3 regions of the Aneurinibacillus uraniidurans genome follow, and region 3 is predicted to be linked to each of the others. Evidence: riboswitches for the same ligand, from Rfam matches in the RefSeq annotation. Region 3 holds a riboswitch; each other region holds the start of a gene.
The links. A riboswitch is a leader RNA that binds a small molecule or an ion and turns the genes downstream of it on or off. The one in region 3 is predicted to bind cyclic di-GMP.
Positions count from the first base shown of each region.

Region 1: linked by a shared signal. The riboswitch ahead of PO771_RS16825 (OmpL47-type beta-barrel domain-containing protein) and the one ahead of PO771_RS14575 (transposase) in region 3 are both predicted to bind cyclic di-GMP.
Region 2: linked by a shared signal. The riboswitch ahead of PO771_RS18320 (methyl-accepting chemotaxis protein) and the one ahead of PO771_RS14575 (transposase) in region 3 are both predicted to bind cyclic di-GMP.

Region 1 covers NZ_CP116902.1:3,362,607-3,368,940, forward strand. Annotated here, with positions in the region: gene PO771_RS16815 (protein kinase family protein) at 1-449, opposite strand, end outside; gene PO771_RS19490 (zinc ribbon domain-containing protein) at 454-822, opposite strand; gene PO771_RS16820 (aspartate/glutamate racemase family protein) at 939-1,631, opposite strand; cyclic di-GMP riboswitch class I at 1,949-2,044, shown strand; gene PO771_RS16825 (OmpL47-type beta-barrel domain-containing protein) at 2,131-6,334, shown strand, end outside.
Region 2 covers NZ_CP116902.1:3,655,595-3,661,928, reverse strand. Annotated here, with positions in the region: gene PO771_RS18350 (DNA-directed RNA polymerase subunit alpha) at 1-270, shown strand, start outside; gene rplQ (50S ribosomal protein L17) at 300-665, shown strand; gene PO771_RS18340 (energy-coupling factor transporter ATPase) at 745-1,593, shown strand; gene PO771_RS18335 (energy-coupling factor transporter ATPase) at 1,569-2,462, shown strand; gene PO771_RS18330 (energy-coupling factor transporter transmembrane component T family protein) at 2,465-3,262, shown strand; gene truA (tRNA pseudouridine(38-40) synthase TruA) at 3,274-4,047, shown strand; cyclic di-GMP riboswitch class I at 4,142-4,229, shown strand; gene PO771_RS18320 (methyl-accepting chemotaxis protein) at 4,350-5,201, shown strand; gene PO771_RS18315 (sensor histidine kinase) at 5,340-6,334, opposite strand, start outside.
Region 3 covers NZ_CP116902.1:2,914,412-2,920,745, forward strand. Annotated here, with positions in the region: gene PO771_RS14560 (peptide chain release factor 3) at 1-1,374, opposite strand, end outside; gene PO771_RS14565 (YhcN/YlaJ family sporulation lipoprotein) at 1,532-2,062, opposite strand; gene PO771_RS14570 (CBS domain-containing protein) at 2,076-2,507, opposite strand; gene PO771_RS14575 (transposase) at 2,677-2,844, opposite strand; cyclic di-GMP riboswitch class I at 2,856-2,941, opposite strand; gene PO771_RS14580 (DUF4127 family protein) at 3,150-4,697, shown strand; gene PO771_RS14585 (hypothetical protein) at 4,737-5,177, opposite strand; gene PO771_RS14590 (hypothetical protein) at 5,170-5,412, opposite strand; gene PO771_RS14595 (spore coat associated protein CotJA) at 5,648-5,887, shown strand; gene PO771_RS14600 (spore coat protein CotJB) at 5,891-6,151, shown strand; gene PO771_RS14605 (manganese catalase family protein) at 6,179-6,334, shown strand, end outside.

The DNA of each region.
Region 1 (6,334 bases), 450 kb from region 3:
TTATAGCCATCTATAAGAACATTAGGTATCCTTATATCCCGATGTACAATACTATTTTCATGTAGGTACTTTATAATATTTATGAGTTTGATGCCAATATTATAAAATTCTTCAGTTGAAAATTCATGATGATCCTTGAAAATCATATCCTTAACCGTAACTCCTGACTTGAGTTCCAGGACAAATCCATAAAAGCTCCCTTGGTTTATTACCCCTAAAAACTCAGGGATTCTTTCATCCCTGAGTTTTGAAAGGATAACCGCCTCGTATATATTCTTGTTTGAATCCTTGATAAACAAGCTTTTTTTGAACTTCTTAATAATAACCTTGCTGCCTGTGTCGGTTTTGGCAAGAAAGCATAACCCATATCGACCTTCGCCAACTATTTTTTCAATCGTATATTCTCCAAGTTTTTTTCCACGATATTTTATTTCACTAAAATAACGCATAGGATCACCTATTCAACTGGTTTCCACATTGAGAACAAAATTTAGAGTTCGGTGGCATTTTTCCTCCACAATTTGAGCAGAACAATTCCACTTTAACCTTTTCTCCACAATTCAAGCAAAATTTTGAGCCAGCCGGGATTTGACTGTTGCACTTGTTGCAATTTAGCGATCCTTGATTTGGAAATGGCTGATTTTGCATAGGTGAATGGTTGTGTTGGTGTCTGTAATGACCATAATGGCCTCTAGAACTGCTTCTTGAACCAATCATATCAAACAAGTTGCCTAAAATTCCTTTTTTCTTGTAGTGACTACTTCCATGATTTCCATATTTATAATGGCTCTTTTTTGAAGAAGATCTTGAGAAAAAGCTCATATTTCCATACCTCCTTATATAATCTATTTATTTTCTATTGTTATCCTACATGTTAACAGCCCTCTAACCCAAATTCCACCACTACCAAATTAAAGCTTTTTTATCTCCTGTAATCTCTATTCGTTCAAAGACTGATTTACTGCTTCAATTGCATGCAGTGCTGTTGTATCAAACACTGGAACTTCCACATCCTCTTGCTTTACCAGTAATCCGATTTCAGTGCAGCCCAAAATAATGCCCTTCGCTCCATTTTCCACTAAACTTCTCATTACCTTCTTGTAACATTCCCTAGATGTCGGTAGGACCTTACCTACGCATAACTCTTCATAAATGATCTTGTTCACAACTTCTCTGTCACTCTCATTTGGCACTATCACTCGTATTCCATTCGACTCCAAGCGTGACCTGTAAAAATCTTGTTCCATCGTGTATTTTGTACCTAGCAAACCTACTGAATCGATTCCTTGCTGTTTAATCGCCACAGCAGTTGCGTCCGCAATATGTAAAATCGGAATGCTGATTTTTTGCTGTATGACATCTATTACCTTATGCATCGTATTGGTGCAAATAATAATAAAGTCTGCTCCCCCTTTTTCCAGAGAATATGCAGCATCACCCAATACTTCTCCAGCCTTGTTCCACTCTCCCATCGACTGATAATGCTCAATTTCAGCAAAATCCACACTATATAACAAGCACTTTGCGGAGTGTAATCCACCTACTCTATTTTTTACTTCTTCATTAATAATCCGATAATATTCAACCGATGATTCCCAACTCATTCCTCCGATAAGACCAATCGTTCTCATGTTACTCCTCCCTCGAATGAAATCTTTAGCATAGAAACTGCTCCCTCTAACTATTCTCCTACTCTGACTATAAAGTATTTATCGTCTTCCTGCATATCACCCTTTCTTCACCGCTCAATTCCACCCTTACTTAAATAATAAACAAATATAGTTAAGGTAAAAATGCCCACAATCCTCATTTCTAGACTATGTGTTCTTATCCATAATCTTAGATTTCCATTTAGTCCCCTTGACACTATTTAATAAGATTTATAATCAAAAATACCTATTCAACCAATCGTTTAGACGCATTATGATAGACTTATAAAAAATAACTAATGTGAAAAGGGCAAATCATCGGGAAACCATGAGACGCAAAGCCAAGGGCCTAAAGCATGACTGTTTTTTAATATGCATGGCAGCCGGTTACCACAAGGACTCATAGTTTTCCTTACCTATGAACCTTGTTTAAGGTTCATTTTTATTTTGTCCCTTTTCATGGAAAGGCAGGGATGCTATCGTGAGAAAACGTTTTTTATCAAAATCTTCGTTTTTAGCATTTTTTCTTCTCGTATTCCAGGTATTTATCTCCATACCAAACGTATTTGCGGAAGGTATCTTACCGCCAAGTAACCTTGCAGTCCAGCTTGTGACACCGAGTGACATTAAACTAACGTGGAGTTCTGTTTATGGGGCAACCGGTTACAACATCTATACTATAACCGATGGTCAGTTAACTCTATCAGGAACAAGCAAAACAACAAGCTACAGTATTAATAACCTCCCTGAAGGAACCTATAGCTATGTTGTATCTACTCTAAGCGCAGAAGGTGAGTCGGGTCCATGCGCCCCTGTACAGGCTGAAATTGTCTATCCAGATATGCAGTCTCCTTCCACTCTCACTTATACGATTCAAAACGGAAACAACATTGTTCTAAACTGGTCCGCCTCCCAGAATGCTCAAAGCTATAATGTCTATCAAATCTCACCGGAAGACCAAAAGACATTACTTACAACTGTAACTGGACGAACCTATACTGTAAGCAATGTTCCTGCCGGAAACTATAAATATGCAGTTTCTGCAGTAAATTCCGCATATGGGGAATCACCACTTTCTGCACCTGTGCAGGTCGAGGTCACTCCCACGACAATGAATGCCCCTCGTAATTTTACGTATACGGTAACGAATGGTAATGATGTTAACCTGCGATGGGATGCTGTTACCTACGCAGACAGCTATAAGGTTTACCAAGTTGTTGATGGGGAAAAGGTGCTAAAAAGCACAATAACCGGTACAACAGTTACGTATACGAACATGCCGGCTGGTGATTACAAATATGAGGTTCACTCATACAGTAATCGTTTCGGCGAATCAACAGAAGGCAGTCAGCTTTCCGTTACAGTTGGAGCAGTTACAATGGCTGCACCAGGCAACTTTACGTACAAGTTACAAAACATTAATGACCTTGTCTTAACCTGGGGAGCCGTACCAAATGCAACCGGCTACAAGGTTTACCAAGTTATTGACGGACAAAAAACATTAAAAAGTACCGTAACCGGCACAACAGTTACATATACAAATATGCCGGCTGGTGATTATGTTTATGAAGTTCACTCGTACAGTGATCGTTTCGGTGAATCAGCAGAAGGCAGTCAGCTTTCCATTACAGTTGGAGCAGTTACAATGGCTGCGCCAGGCAACTTTGCCTATAAAATTCAAAACGGTAATGATATTGTACTAACCTGGAATTCTGTTCCTAATGCAAATAGCTATAAAGTGTATCAAATCGTAAACGGTCAAAAAGTTTTAAAAAGTACAGTGACTAGCACAACAGTTACGTATGCCAGCATGCCAGCTGGTGATTACAAATATGAAGTTTACTCTTTTTCTACTCGTTTTGGTGAATCACAGGAAGGTAGCCAAGTATCCTTCTCTCTTGCTCTGCCTACTATGGAGCCACCGGCAAATCTGCTTCAAACAATAAAAAGTGCTACAGAGTTTAGCCTAAGCTGGGACCCTGCTGCCTATGCAACAAATTATAAAGTCTATCAAATTACAAACGGACAAAAAGTCTTAAAAAGTACCGTAACAGGTACAAGTGTTTCGTATACGAACATGGCACCTGGTGAATACAATTTTGAGATTCATTCCTACTCTTCCCGTTTTGGAGAATCGGTAGAGGGAAGTAAACTAACCGTAACTTTAAATGGCCAAACGATGGAAGCACCAGCAAACCTAACGTACAGTATTAATAACGGCAATGACATTACCCTGAAATGGGCTAGCGTACCTTATGCTACAAGCTATAAAATCTATCAAGTCATTGATGGAGAAAAAGTTTTAAAAAGTACAGTCACAGGTACAAGCGTTACGTATACAAACGTGCCGGCTGGTGATTACAAATATGTTGTTACCTCCATCTCGACCCTTTTGGGTGAATCACCAAGTGGGGCTGAAACTAGCTTCTCCCTGACTTTACCGACGATGGATGCCCCAGGAAACTTTGCATACAAGATTCAAAATGTTAACGATGCTGTATTTACATGGGGAGCTGTTCCTAATGCAAACAGCTATAAACTTTATGAGTTAATTGACGGGCAGAAAGTATTAAAAACGACGGTGACAACTCTTACTACAACACTGCTTAACATTCCTGCCGGCGAACATACTTACGTGATTCATTCTTTCAGCTCTCGTTTCGGCGAATCAGCAGAAGGAAGCCAGGTTTCATTTACCCAGGTCTTCCCTACAATGCAGAAGCCGGATAATCTAACATATACTATCGCGAACGGTAACGATATTAGCTTAAAGTGGAATACTGCCACTTATGCAACTGCTTATAATGTTTACCAAATTATTGATGGACAGCCTGTTTTGAAAAAGACAGTGACAGGTACATCCGTAACATTCACAAATATGCCTGAAGGTGACTATACGTATGAAGTACGCTCATTCAGCAGCCGCTTTGGCGAATCACCAGAGGGAAGCCAGGTTTCCATCAAGCTTACTCAAAATGTAATGCAGGCACCGGGCAACCTGACACAAAGTATTACAAACGGAAATGATATCACTTTAAAATGGAATAGTGTTACTTATGCAACTGCTTATAAGGTTTACCAGGTTATTGATGGACAGCCCGTTCTGAAAAAGACGGTGACGAGTACATCCGTAGCATTCACAAATATGCCTGAAGGCGACTATACGTATGAAGTACACTCATTCAGTGATCGTTTTGGCGAATCATCAGAAGGTGCTAAGCTCTCATTTACGCTGGACTTCCCAACGATGCAGGCACCGGGCAATCTGACGCAGAGTATTACAAATGGAAATGACATCACCTTAAAATGGAACGGTGCTACTTACGCAACTGCTTACAAAGTGTACCAAATTGTTGATGGACAGCCCGTTCTGAAAAAGACGGTAACGAGTACAAGCGTAACCTTTACCGACATGCCTCAAGGCGATTATACGTATGAAGTACACTCATTCAGTGATCGTTTTGGCGAATCACCAGCAGCCGGTACCCTGAGCTTTACACTTACATGGCCTGTAGTGCAACCACCAGTGCTGCAATCATCTTTGTTCAATGCAAACAATATGACATTCACCTGGAAGGCAGTTACTTGGGCGAATGAATACCGTCTTTACAAGGTAACAGGTGATAGCAAACAACTGCTTTATAAAGGAACAGCGCTTACTAACACGGTTTACAATTTAGCAGAAGGCAATCATTCTTTCCAGGTAACTGCATACAGCACACGCTTTGGTGAATCTGCGCCTTCTAATCTTATTACCGAGAAAATTGTTTACCCGATTATGCAAGCACCTACAGCTAGCATAAAGCTGCTAAGTTCAACAGAAGCTTTAATTTCATGGAACTTTATCACCTATGCAAACGGCTATAATGTGTATGAAATTATTGACGGTAAACCGGTACAATTAACTAAAAATCTAAACAATCTATCGTATAAGCTTTCTAACCTTACGTATGCAGACCATGAATACTATGTTACCTCGTTCAGTAATTCGTTTGGAGAATCAGAACGATCAAATACTGTAATCGCCAAGCTAATCATAGATACGGAAGCACCGGTAACAACGGCTAAAGTGACTCCTGCTTCTGCATCAACTGGCTGGGCGAATCAAAGCGCTGTTGTCTCATTGTCTGCAACAGACAACGAGGTAGGCGTTGCGAAAACATTCTATTCTCTTGATGGTGGCGAATTTGTAGAAGGGACAGACCTGACAATTAGCGAGGAAGGCATTCACAAACTCTCTTTCTACTCTGTCGACAAAGTTGGCAACAAAGAAGCAGCTAAAACAATTGACATCAAAGTTGACAAAACAGCACCGGTAACAAAAGCAAATGAAATTAGCGATACGTTTACTCAGTCATCCAGCATTAAACTGAGTGCGACAGATGCACTCAGCGGTGTAGCCAAAACATTCTACTCGATTAACGGCTCTGATTATAAGGAAGGAACATCCTTTACGGTAAGCGGAGATGGAACTAACAAAATCTCCTATTATTCAATAGACCAGGCCGGAAATACGGAAAAACCGCAAACTATCGAGGTAAAGGTTGATAACACGGCTCCTGTTACTACTTCTGATGCTCCTACAACATGGAGTAAGGACGATGTAACAGTTTCTCTAACCGCAACAGATACAGAGAGTGGTGTAGCCAAAACATTCTACTCGATTAATGGCTCTGAGTATAAGG
Region 2 (6,334 bases), 740 kb from region 3:
GGCCTGACTGATGAAGCTCAAGAAGCGGAGATTATGGTAGAGAAAGAGGAAGATAAGAAAGAGAAAGTCCTTGAGATGACGATTGAGGAACTCGACCTTTCTGTTCGCTCTTACAATTGCCTGAAACGCGCGGGCATTAATACAGTTCAGGAACTGACACAAAAAACAGAAGAAGATATGATGAAGGTCCGTAATCTGGGTCGCAAATCGCTTGAAGAAGTACAGGAGAAGCTAGAAGAGCTTGGCCTGGGTCTTCGCAAAGACGAATAGAACATCTTGTCTTTAAGGAGGGAAAAAGTATGGCATACTCTAAATTAGGCCGTAACAGCTCCGCTCGTAAGGCTCTGTTCCGTGATCTTGTAACAGATCTGATCATCCACGAGCGTATTGAAACGACTGAAAGCAAAGCGAAAGAGCTGCGTTCAATCGCTGATAAAATGATTACTCTGGCTAAACGCGGTGACCTGCACGCTCGTCGTCAAGTAGCCGCTTTTGTGCGTAAAGAAGTAGCGAACGCAGAAACAAACCAGGATGCAATCCAAAAGTTGTTCGATACAATTGCACCTCGCTTTTCTGAGCGTCAAGGTGGTTACACTCGCATCTTAAAAATCGGACCGCGTCGTGGAGACGGTGCACCGATGGTATATCTTGAGTTAGTTGAATAGTTAGCACTGACGCAAGAAAGGGTGAGGAGTAATCACCCTTTTTTTGCGTATAAAAAACGATTTGAGCGTCAAGGAGAGGATGGGCGTGAGCGAGAGTATCATCCGCCTGACAGATGTCTCGTTTGCGTATGAGGGGGCAGACGAGCGTGCGGTGAAGGGCGTTTCGTTTGAAGTAAAGCAAGGGGAGTTTCTTTCGATTATTGGGCATAATGGGTCTGGTAAGTCGACACTTGCCAAAATGTTGAATGGCTTGCTGTTGCCGACCGAAGGAGTCGTAGAAGTCAATGGGATTGTAACAACGGATGAGAAGCGCATCTGGGATGTGCGCCAGACAGTCGGTATGGTGTTCCAGAACCCAGATAATCAGTTCGTTGCCCCTACAGTGGAAGATGACATTGCATTCGGAATGGAGAATATTGGCGTACCTCCAGAAGAGATGGAAGTGCGAATTATTGATGCATTAGAGAAAGTACAGATGACCGCGTATCGGCAGGCAGAGCCGAACCGTCTCTCCGGCGGGCAGAAGCAGCGGGTGGCTATTGCCGGGATATTGGCGATCCGTCCAGCCGTGCTTGTGCTCGACGAAGCGACAGCGATGCTTGATCCACGCGGACGCCGGGAAGTACTTGATGTTGTACACCGGATGAACCGTGAGCTTGGCATGACCGTGATTCAGATTACGCATTATTTAGAGGAAACGCTTGCAAGCGACCGGATTATTGTGATGGACGGTGGCTCCATGATCGGGGAAGGAGTACCGACTGACATCTACCAGCGTGTAGACTGGCTGCGTGATCTGGGGCTTGATGTTCCATTCGCCTCAGCCTTGCAGTATCGCCTGCGGAAGAAGGGAATGTCATTCCCGGAACTTGAGATGACGACGGAAGGAGTGCTAGATTGTCTATGGACATCCGCTTTGAAGAAGTAGGTTACACATATGGCAAAGCTACACCTTTTGAGAAACGGGCGCTGCAGGAGATGTCACTCTCGATTCCCTATGGCCAATATGTAGCGGTAATTGGGCATACAGGTTCCGGTAAGTCGACGCTCATTCAGATGCTTAATGGTCTGCTAGAGCCGACAGAAGGGACGATGACCATCGGGGACTTTGTGCTTCCGGTGAAAAAGAAAAAAGGGTTGGAAGTGCTTCGTCAGAAAGTCGGACTTGCATTCCAGTACCCGGAGTACCAGCTTTTTGAAGAGACGGTTCGTAAAGATGTAGCCTTCGGGCTTGTAAATATGGGATTGCCTACAGAGATGATTGATGGGCGTGTAGATGCAGCGCTGAGGCTTGTTGGTCTTGACCCGGATAAAATCGGGGAGAAATCACCGTTTGCGCTTAGCGGCGGTCAGATGCGGCGTGTAGCGCTTGCCGGTGTGCTGGTGATGGACCCACAGGTGCTTGTGTTAGATGAGCCAACCGCAGGCCTTGATCCGGCTGGACATAAAGAAATCTTGGGGATGGTCGCCCGCATTCATCGTACAGAGAAGCGGACCACGGTGCTTGTGACGCACAGTATGGAAGACGCGGCGCTGTATGCGGATTATTTATATGTACTCAACGAAGGAAAGCTGTGGATGGAAGGTACACCTGCAGATGTATTCCGCGACCCGGAACGTATTCGTGCAGCAGGATTGGATCTGCCGGACATTACACAGTTTATTATGCAATTTAACGAGCGCTTAAAATCTGAGCCCCTTTCGATAAAGCCGCTTCCGTATGATATTTTTGATTCGGAAAAGCTAGCTGATGAAATCTCGCATCGCTTTGGCAAGAAGGGAGGGTTGCGACGATGAATTTGGCGAACCGTGTACCGATTGGGCAATATGTGCCGGGAAACTCGGTCTTACACCGCTGTGATCCACGCAGCAAGCTCATCGGTACGTGCCTGTTTCTTATCCTTGTTTTTCTGGCGAATAGCCCTCTTTCGATGATTGTAGCGGCGGTGGTTTGTCTGCTAGGGATTGGGATCGCTCGTGTGCCGATCTTGTATGTACTGCGTGGGCTGAAGCCGGCATTATGGATTATTGTAATTACCGCGCTGTTGCAGCTGTTTATGAATGAAGAAGGACGACTGCTATTTACGTGGAAGTTCCTCCAGATTCATGAACAGGGTGTGCGAGATGCAGTGCTTGTCTCGGTACGGATTATTTTGTTAATGATGGTTGCGTCGTTTCTTACGCTGACAACGTCTCCGATTCAGTTAACAGATGGATTAGAGAGTTTATTTTCCCCGCTGAAGCGTGTTGGGTTTCCGGCGCATGAGCTGGCGTTGATGATGTCGATCTCGCTCCGCTTTATTCCAACATTGATGGAGGAAACGGAGAAAATCGCCAAAGCGCAAATGTCGCGTGGAGCTTCATTTTCAAGCGGTTCGATTATTAAGCGTGTACTAAGCACATTGCCTATTATTGTACCGCTGTTTGTACAGTCATTTCGGCGGGCGGAGGAGCTGGCGTTTGCGATGGAAGCACGCGGTTATCGTGGCGGCGTAGGCCGGACGAAATACCGGCAGCTTCGCTATGGAGCAGTAGATGTTGGATTTGGAGTTGTGATTGCGATTGTGGCTGTCGTGATTATTGTATTTCGCACATAAGGGGAAGCAGGATGCAGGAACGTAAGATTAAACTTGTATTTTCATATCGAGGTACGGCGTACCATGGCTTTCAGCGCCAGCGGGTGCTGCCGAGCGTACAGGAAGAGATGGAGAAGGTACTCAAACGTCTTGTTGGACATGAAGCACCGCTTGCGGTATCCGGGCGAACGGATGCAGGTGTACATGCCCGGTATCAGACCGCTCATTTTATTACGACAAGTAATATACCAGGTGAGCGGTTTGTGCAGGCGATGAACACGTTTTTGCCAGAGGATATTGTGGTGCTAGAGTCGAAAGAGATGCCGTTTGATTTCCATGCGCGGTATGATGTGGTGGAGAAAACGTATCGTTATCGCATTCTGAATCAGCGCCAGGCTGATCCGTTTTTGCTGGATCGGGCGTATTGGGTGCGGGTACCGCTGCAGATTGAGCAGATGCGTGCGGCGGCGGAGCACTTTATTGGTACGCATGATTTTACATCATTTTGTTCGGTACGGACGCATGTCGATAGCAAGGTGCGAACCATCTATGAGATACGGATCGATGTAGAGGAGCGTGAGCCATACGTGAAGGGACAGGGACAAGATATATGGCTGACGTTCCGCGGCAGTGGATTCCTATATAATATGGTGCGGATGCTGACAGGAGCGCTGCTTGAGGTCGGGAAGGGCCGCTGGACACCGGAGTATGTGAAAGAGATGCTAGCGTCTAAAAGTCCGTCTGTTCGCAAGGTGAATGTTCCACCGCAGGGACTGTATTTGTGGGATGTAAAGTATAAAGAGTAAGGGAAAAGAAGATATGGTGCAAATATTGCACTTCCAAGGGAATGAAGTACATTTCTTTGGTACTATATAAACGTTGAATATAAAAATTGTTGTGCATCGACAATGGCAAACTCATTGAAAGGTGAGGACGCAAAGCCACGGGTCTACGGTTTTTTGTAAACTATGATAGCCGGGTTACCGAAAGCCTTATTTTATTTCAGGGCTATTTCTTGCGATGCGAGAAATAGCCCTTTTTTAAAGAAAAATAGAGATAGCAAGAGAGAATCATGTAGGAGAGAAGCACATACAAGGAGGAAATACTTATGAGCACACAAGCAGTAGAGATAGGCAGGGAACTGGAGTATGCGGTTGAAGCAGGAAAGCACATATATGAACTTTTTAATCGGGTCAGTACAGTGCTTGTTGTAAATCGGGAACTGGAGGTTTTAGGATACCTGGAGGGTGATATTCATCTGAAGCTTAAAGTAGGAGATAAAATCCCACCAAATGTTTTGTCTGCTCAAGTAATGAACGCGAAAAAAAGAATGTCACAGATGGTAACAAAGGCAGAGTCATCTTTTCAAGTTGCTTATCAGGGACTAGCGATTCCTGTCATGGACTCTTACGGTAAGATTGTCGGTTGTCTGGCCATTACGTCTCCTTTAACCAAACAACAGGCGCTCATCGATATGGCTTCTAATCTGATTGAGACCTCGTTAAGTACAACGAAAGCGAGTGAAGAAATCGCAACGGGAGCTTCCGGGCTAGCGGATGCGGTACGTGATTTGAACACGGTTTCCGGGGAAGCAAAGGCTGAAATCATGATGATCGGGGATGTACTTAAGTTAATTAAGCGTATTGCTGATCAGACAAACTTGTTATCATTAAATGCTGCGATTGAGGCAGCGCGGGCGGGAGACGCCGGTAGAGGATTTGCTGTGGTGGCGGACGAAGTGCGAAAATTAGCCCAGGATACGAAGGGTAGTTTGGACGATATTTCCAATAAAATGAATCAAATTTTACATTCAGTTGAAAAGATGACAGAAGGTATCTTTAAAATCGATGCTCACGCCCAACAGCAAGCGGCTGCTACAGAAGAGATTAGTGCCTCGATGATTGTATTAGAGGAAAATGCGAAAAAAATAGAAGAGTTATCTAACTCCCTATCCATATAGAAGTATAGAGGCTGTTCCGAAGCTGTTTTTGGAACAGCCTCTTTTTTGATAAATAGAGGTAATTTCATAAAAGATGCACAGCCTGCCACTATACACAGGCTGTGTCCTAAAGTTCTCTCGTATTCTCCTCATGATATACTACAGAAGAGACTCTTTCCCCATTTGGATGATTGGCATCGTAATGGAGATTGTGTATCCTTTTCCCGATTGTGATGAAAGGGTGACGTCCCCCTTCAGTTGTCGAGCGCGTTTTTGCATCATGGTCAGTCCGAAGCCACATGTGATGGCAGATGAGCCTACGCCGTTGTCCTTGAGTACGAAGTGCAGGGCTGTATTCCGCCGTTCCAAGAGGAAAATAAAGTGGGTGCTTTGCCCATGACGAATTCCATTTGTCAGACCTTCTTGCAGCGCATGATAGATAAATTTTTTTTGTGCCTTAGTAAGAGAAGGCAGAGGAGAGATTGAAGCATCGATTGTCACTCCTGTATACTTTATCGTTTCGGCGATGAGATGGTGCAGTGCATCTGGAAAGATAAAAGATTGTTCATCTTCGTGTTCAATTCGGATCGCGCGCCTGATTTCATTCAATCCGTTTCGCACGAGATCTTGTGATAGTTCGAACTTCTCTAATGCCCGTGATAAATCTTTCTCAACAAGTCGTTTGCCCGCTTCGATTTGCACAATGGTTGTGGTCAGTGTATGTCCGACAATATCGTGAATATCTCCGGCGATGCGATTTCGCTCTTCGAGTGCTGACATTTCCGCCCTTGCTTTAGCGGTCTCGCGTATGGAATGCTCCAGTGATTTCGTTCGTTCCTGTACACGTTGTTCGAGCGTATTGTTCAGATCTTTTAATTCATCAGATAGTTGTTCTACATCACGGTAGTTACGTGCATACCCGACCGATAAATTTGTAAATTGGACGAGTGTAAATACAAATAAACCAAACGATGTGAAATTTCCATATCGGATGATCTGGTTGTAGTACAGAATATCGCCAATCGCCGTAATCAAAAAGAAATTTGCCGCGAGACAGTTAGTGATACTGAAAGCCCGCTTGCGGACGACGGTAAGAATAAGGGCATACATGATGTATGAAATCACAATAAGCATAACGAGATAATATGCGGTGA
Region 3 (6,334 bases):
TTCGACCCCGTACTCAGCACGCATCCGGTATTCAAACACTTCAAGTTGCAGCTGTCCGACAACGCCAAGAATCATATTCTCGGCACCCGGCGCAGCTGTTATGAAATACTGGACAGCCCCCTCCTCGCTCAATTGCTGCATGCCTTTATGGAACTGCTTGTATTTCATCGCATCTTTGGCACGCACCCGGGCAAAAATCTCCGGCGAGAAGTGAGGCACACCTGCAAAGCTATACGCCTGATTTCCTTCCACAAGCGTATCCCCGATGCCAAATATACCTGGATCGAACAAACCGATAATATCGCCCGCATACGCATCCTCGACAAGGTTACGATCTTGTGCTAAAAACTGCTGCGGCTGAGACAGCTTAATTTTCTTACCCGTGCGCACATGCTGTACAGACATACCGCGCGTGAATGTACCGGATACAATGCGCAGGAACGCAATCCGGTCACGGTGTGCTGGATTCATATTAGCCTGGATTTTGAAAACAAAGCCGGAGAACTTCGATGATTCCGGTACGACTTCGCCTTTATCACTCATGCGTGGCGCTGGACCCGGTGCTAAACGCAAGAAGTACTCAAGGAAGGACTGCACCCCGAAATTCGTCAGTGCACTTCCAAAAAATACAGGGGTAAGCTTACCGCTGTTGATTTTCTCCTGATCAAATGGGTCCCCTGCAATATCAAGCAGCTCCACATCTTCTTCTAGCTTCTCATACAGCGTATCCCCGATGCGGGCACGTACCGCGGCTTCGTCCGCCTCTTCACTAAATACAGGCATGAAACTGCGGCTATGCTCAGCTTCTCCTTTGCGGAACACTTCTACCTGCTGCTTCTCCCGATCATATACGCCCTGGAAGTCGATCCCGGAGCCAATTGGCCAGTTCATCGGGCAAGAACGAATGCCAAGTACTTCTTCCAGCTCTTCAAGCAAAACGAGCGGATCTTGAGCATCACGATCCATTTTGTTGATAAATGTAAAAATCGGAATGCCGCGCATCCGGCATACTTCAAATAGTTTGATCGTTTGCGGCTCAATCCCTTTCGCGGCGTCAATAAGCATGACCGCACTATCCGCTGCTGTAAGCGTACGGTACGTATCCTCACTGAAATCCTGGTGACCTGGCGTATCAAGGATATTGATCGCATAGTCGTTATAAGAGAACTGCATCACACTGGATGTAACGGAGATACCCCGCTGTTTTTCGATTTCCATCCAGTCAGATGTGGCTGCTTTCGATTTACGGCTTTTAACCATCCCGGCAGTATGAATGGCTCCTCCAAAATACAGAAGTTTCTCGGTCAATGTTGTTTTCCCGGCATCCGGGTGCGAGATAATCGCAAATGTTTTACGTGGTTCATGGGTAGACATATATAATAATCCTCCAGTTAACTCGTTCCTTGTGTCTGACACACTATTCTTTACTATACCATGTCATGTGTGGGAACGAGAAGCGTTTCCCCTCATTCTCCTTTCTTCTCCATAAGAAAAAGAGCGAGTACATAGCTCGCTCTTCTCCTGTTCATATTTACCGGAACGGCGTCGTGATCGAACGACCGATGTCCTGAATGAGCTTGGCAACATCACTTCCGGCTGTTCGCATCTTGCTGCCGACACTTCCGTTTATATTTTCACTTACCATACGAATACGATTCGACAGTGTTCGATCTGCTGTCACATGAATCCGGTAACCTGGCTCGGTTCGGCGCAGCGCTTCATGGACGCTTCGCTCCAGCATCTTCGTATTGTATGCTTTTGCCCCTTCTACGCCTACTAGTACGTCTTCACCATGGACAACGGCTGTCGCCCGGGTCACCCCATTCACGTTAGCCGCCTGCTGCGCAATCCGTTTCGCAATTCGCTGCTCGTCTTCCCGGACTTTATTCGAATGCGCTGCATTATTTTGCACGCCATATGAACGAGCCCCATTCATGTGATACTCATTACTACGATAGCTCTGTGTTTTTGGCGTATTTTCGTCTTTCTTGCTGCAGCCGACTGCCCCGCCTGCCACTGCTAAAATGAGCAGTGCGGCCAGTACTGCTGTTCGTTTGTTCATTCTGCCATACCGATTAGCCTTGGCCCGGAGACTGCTCAGAGATATTAGCAAGCGCTTCGCCCGCTTCATTCTCATAAATATTCTCGACAGCCAAGTCGCCAAGTGCAACAATCCCTGCCACCTGATTGTTGTCGACAACCGGCAGGCGGCGAATCTGGTGGCGTGCCATCATATCGGCTGCTTCATGGACCGTCGTATTCGCAGAGGCGGTCAAAATGTTTTTGGTCATGATGCTGTTAACTCTTGTATTGTGGTCCATATGTCCAGCTACCGCACGCACGGTAATATCGCGGTCGGTAATCATGCCAACACACTGACCATTCTCCACAACTGGTACGGCACCTACATTGTAATCCTCCATAATTTTTGCGGCTTCTGCGATCGATTGATGTGGCTGAACAGTCGCAACATTTTGGGTCATAATATCTCGCAAACGTTGTGTCATGTAAGTCGCCTCCTGATACGCTTGATATGTGATTCTAAAGAATCCGTTTATATCTTGTGATAAAGTCACCAAGCGTATTCTGCACCACAACCCCAAATATAACCAAACAAAAAAAATTACCACCTGTAAACTACAAGCGATAATTTTTTCATGATTATGTATTATCCTTTTACATCAAGGAACAAGCTTCATACTTTCCTTGTTTATATTCTTTTATCCAACGATAAATAATCCGACTATTCAATCGATTTTCTCTGGCTACCTTATTTAAATCCTGCAGCTCTAAAGCTCGTTGAATCACCTGGTACTTAAACGATTGTGAATATGCTCTTCTCATCTTTTTCTCCTTTCGGTAACCCGACCATCATAGTTTTGTAAACGTTAGATTCGTGGTTTTGCGTCCTCACTTTTCAATGAGTTTGCCATTATCGAGGTATTGTAAGATTCCAATAACAAATATAACAAACTTAAATGTTTTTACCAACCTTTTTTACGATTTTTTTTAACCGAGTAATACGGATTACATCAATAAGCAGCATTACATACTGTTTTTACTATATACTGATAAATATAGGTAATGTGCATGACTTCTACACCGACATATGTATACATAGAGGATTTTTTGTAGAAATGGGGAGTGCTGTGAAATATTTGAGATGGATTTTACTTTGTGTAACTATACTGGGTGCCTTTCCACAGGTAGCCATAGGGCAAACACAAACAAAAGAATCTGCCCTGCATCATAAAAAAATTGTACTCATTCCGCTTGACAGCCGTCCGGTGAATACAAGCTATGTCGGTCTGCTCGGTCGCATCGCCCAGGCAAATGTGGTCTGGCCCACGACCGGCCTCGACCAGTGGGAGAAGCCAGCCGATTACAGTAAGCTAAAGCAGTTCCTCCAAGAACAAATAAAGTCGGCAGATGCTGTGTTTATCGCGATTCCCGGCTGGGTGAACGGCGGGCTTCTGCATGGACGATATACAGCAACGTACGCCGAACAAACACAACGGCTGGCCGAGCTTAAAAATATTCTGCTACCATACCGCAACAAATCAATCTATTTGATCGGGGTTATTCCACGGGAAAAACCAGCAGCAGGGTCTCCCGCGGATGCCTATACATTTGAGCTAACCCAATTTGGTCGCCGATACGCACAATATGTACAATCAGAAAAACCGGAGAACAGGCGCTATCATATGTATTTTCTGCGTAAACTACAACAAGAGACCCCACCAGAATATTTGCTTGGCTATACGCGGCTGTTTCAAGAAAACTTGCAAGGACTGTATACAATCGCAGGCTGGGCACGGGACGGCATTGTAGACGGGGTTCTGATCGGCACCGATGATACGAGCACACTCAGTTTGCCAAAAGTAAATGAGCTGTGTATTCGAAAATACTGTCAGCAAGAAAAGCTTTCTAATGTATATATTATGAATGGAGCAGATGAATTAACCTCGCTTCTGCTCGCCCGCTATAAAAATGAACTGGACGGCACACCATCGCACTATACACTTACGTATTCGCACCACGCCGCCAGAGATAAGGCGCTCACATACGATGGTGTACCATTAGCAGAAATGATCGCATCAAAAATCGCTTTTCTTCAACCGAGTCATCCGCGCTCCCCCGAACAGCGTCTCAGTATATACATTCATTCCGGTGAAGAAGAACTCGATACTGTAGCGGACTGGTCACGCCAACATGCAGGCACCATTCGGGGGCTAGCTGACGTATCCTATCTGTGGTTCCCGGATACCGACTTTATGGAAGCGTACATAAGGCAGAAGCTATCTGGACAGTTTGAAAGCTACGCATCGTGGAATACAGGTGGGAATACAATCGGACTTCTGCTGGCTCATATGGAGATGATTCGGGGAGAACCTGTCTGGAATACCGCGCATGAAGAATGGATGGCCCTGCGCTATGCAGAAGATTATTACTACAATGCAGTGAAGCGCCCACAGTATGTGCACCGTTATGATCAGGCTCGCAAGCTTGACCCCAAGGAAGAGGCAATCGTTACCGCACCTATGCCGACCGAAGCGAATCGTCTCCTTTCCTCCCTCTCTTATGTAACCCGCACACAAGCAGGGATGCAGCAGGCTCCGATCCGTTTCCGTGTCGAGAAAGCAACTCTGCCCTGGAACCGTATTTTTGAGATTTCTTACACGCTAAAACGAAAATAACAAAAAATAAGGAGAGGCGGGCTAAAAGCTCGCTTCTCCTTATTTTTGTACTTTTTTGTGCGCCAGTAAAGCCGCAATCTCTTTAATTGTCATATCACTATTTACTTCATACGTGCCGGATCGCACGGAACCCATCCAGCTCATGTCATTTAAATATTTCACCAAATACTTCTTATTCTCAATGATTTTATTTTCCTCAAGCTTAGCCGCTGCATCTTCCGGACTCATGCCTTTCCCGATGACGAGCGTCATGTTATAAGTTGGCTTCGCCATTGATGTAGATGTGCCGGATTGTGGTTCTGGCATATCAATTTTCTTGATCGCTGTTGGAGACGCTGCTGCGTCACTCGTACTGTCTGCTTTTGCCTCTGGTGCATTCGATGCCGTGCCGTAATAAGTAAGCGACAGTACGCCTGTAGCAACAATCACACCCGCTGCAAATCCCCGGATTGTATTTTTAGAAATGGCGATCTTACGCACCTTCTTTTTGCTCCTTCAGATCTTCTTTCGCACGGCGTGTTTCGGTTGCTTTACGGCTTGTCTGTGGCTTCATCGTTTTTTGTGCCTTTTGTACCTGGTGAATCTCCTGCAGGATTTGAATCGATAAGTTTTCCATTTTCACTTCTAGTTGAGTTACCTGGTCCTTCTCTTTATAGAATGAATAGACGAGAAGGCCAATGCTTCCTAGAAGCAGGGCAATAATTGCATATTCCATGTCCTGATTCCTCCTTATATATGTACACAACCACTTCACGTTCGTTTCTTCTGCCTTTTCATTTATACCATACTGATGTAAAAATTCAAGCAAGTAAATCGACAGCAATCTAGCATATACAGCAAGAAAACATATGAAAATTGTCGAAAATCAGCGAATAGCCTACTTCACAAAAAAAGTACTAAGACATGCAAGTTTGCTGTACATATAGGAAAGATTGAACAAACGAGAGGAGATGGATGACGTGCATACGTTTCGTAAGACGTATACCGTATATAACAGTCCGTTTAACCCTTGTCCCCCGATGACAATCCGAACATACGAAACACCACCTCAACTGTACATGACATTCCAGCCACCGGGACTCCCCCAGTTCTCTCCGGCTCAAGCTTTTCACCACGGTACATTATGGCCGGCTCTTTTTGCGCCATATGAGAGCCCGCATAAGTCTGGTAAACGGGAGGAGGCTGACTAAATAATGCAAGAAAACGAAAAAAAATACTATGAGCTGCTTCATGAGCTTCAAGAAACGGATTTTATTATCGTAGAATTAAACCTCTACCTCGACACACATCCAAACGATCAGGCAGCCATTGCTCAGTACAATGAATACGTGCAAAAAAGCATGCATCTGAAAAAGCAATTTGAATGTCTGTTCGGGCCTCTTACAAGCTTCGGATATAGCCTGTCACCTACTCCATTTATGTGGAAAGACCAACCGTGGCCATGGCAAGTATGACTACTTATTCGAAGGAGGGGATCCATTGTGTGGATATATGAAAAAAAACTACAACACCCGGTTCGTGTCAGCAAATGTGACCCACGTATGGCCAAGTTTTTGGTTGAACAATACGGTGGTGCAGACGGTGAACTAGCTGCCGCACTCCGCTACCTCAACCAGCGCTACACGGTCCCACCTAAA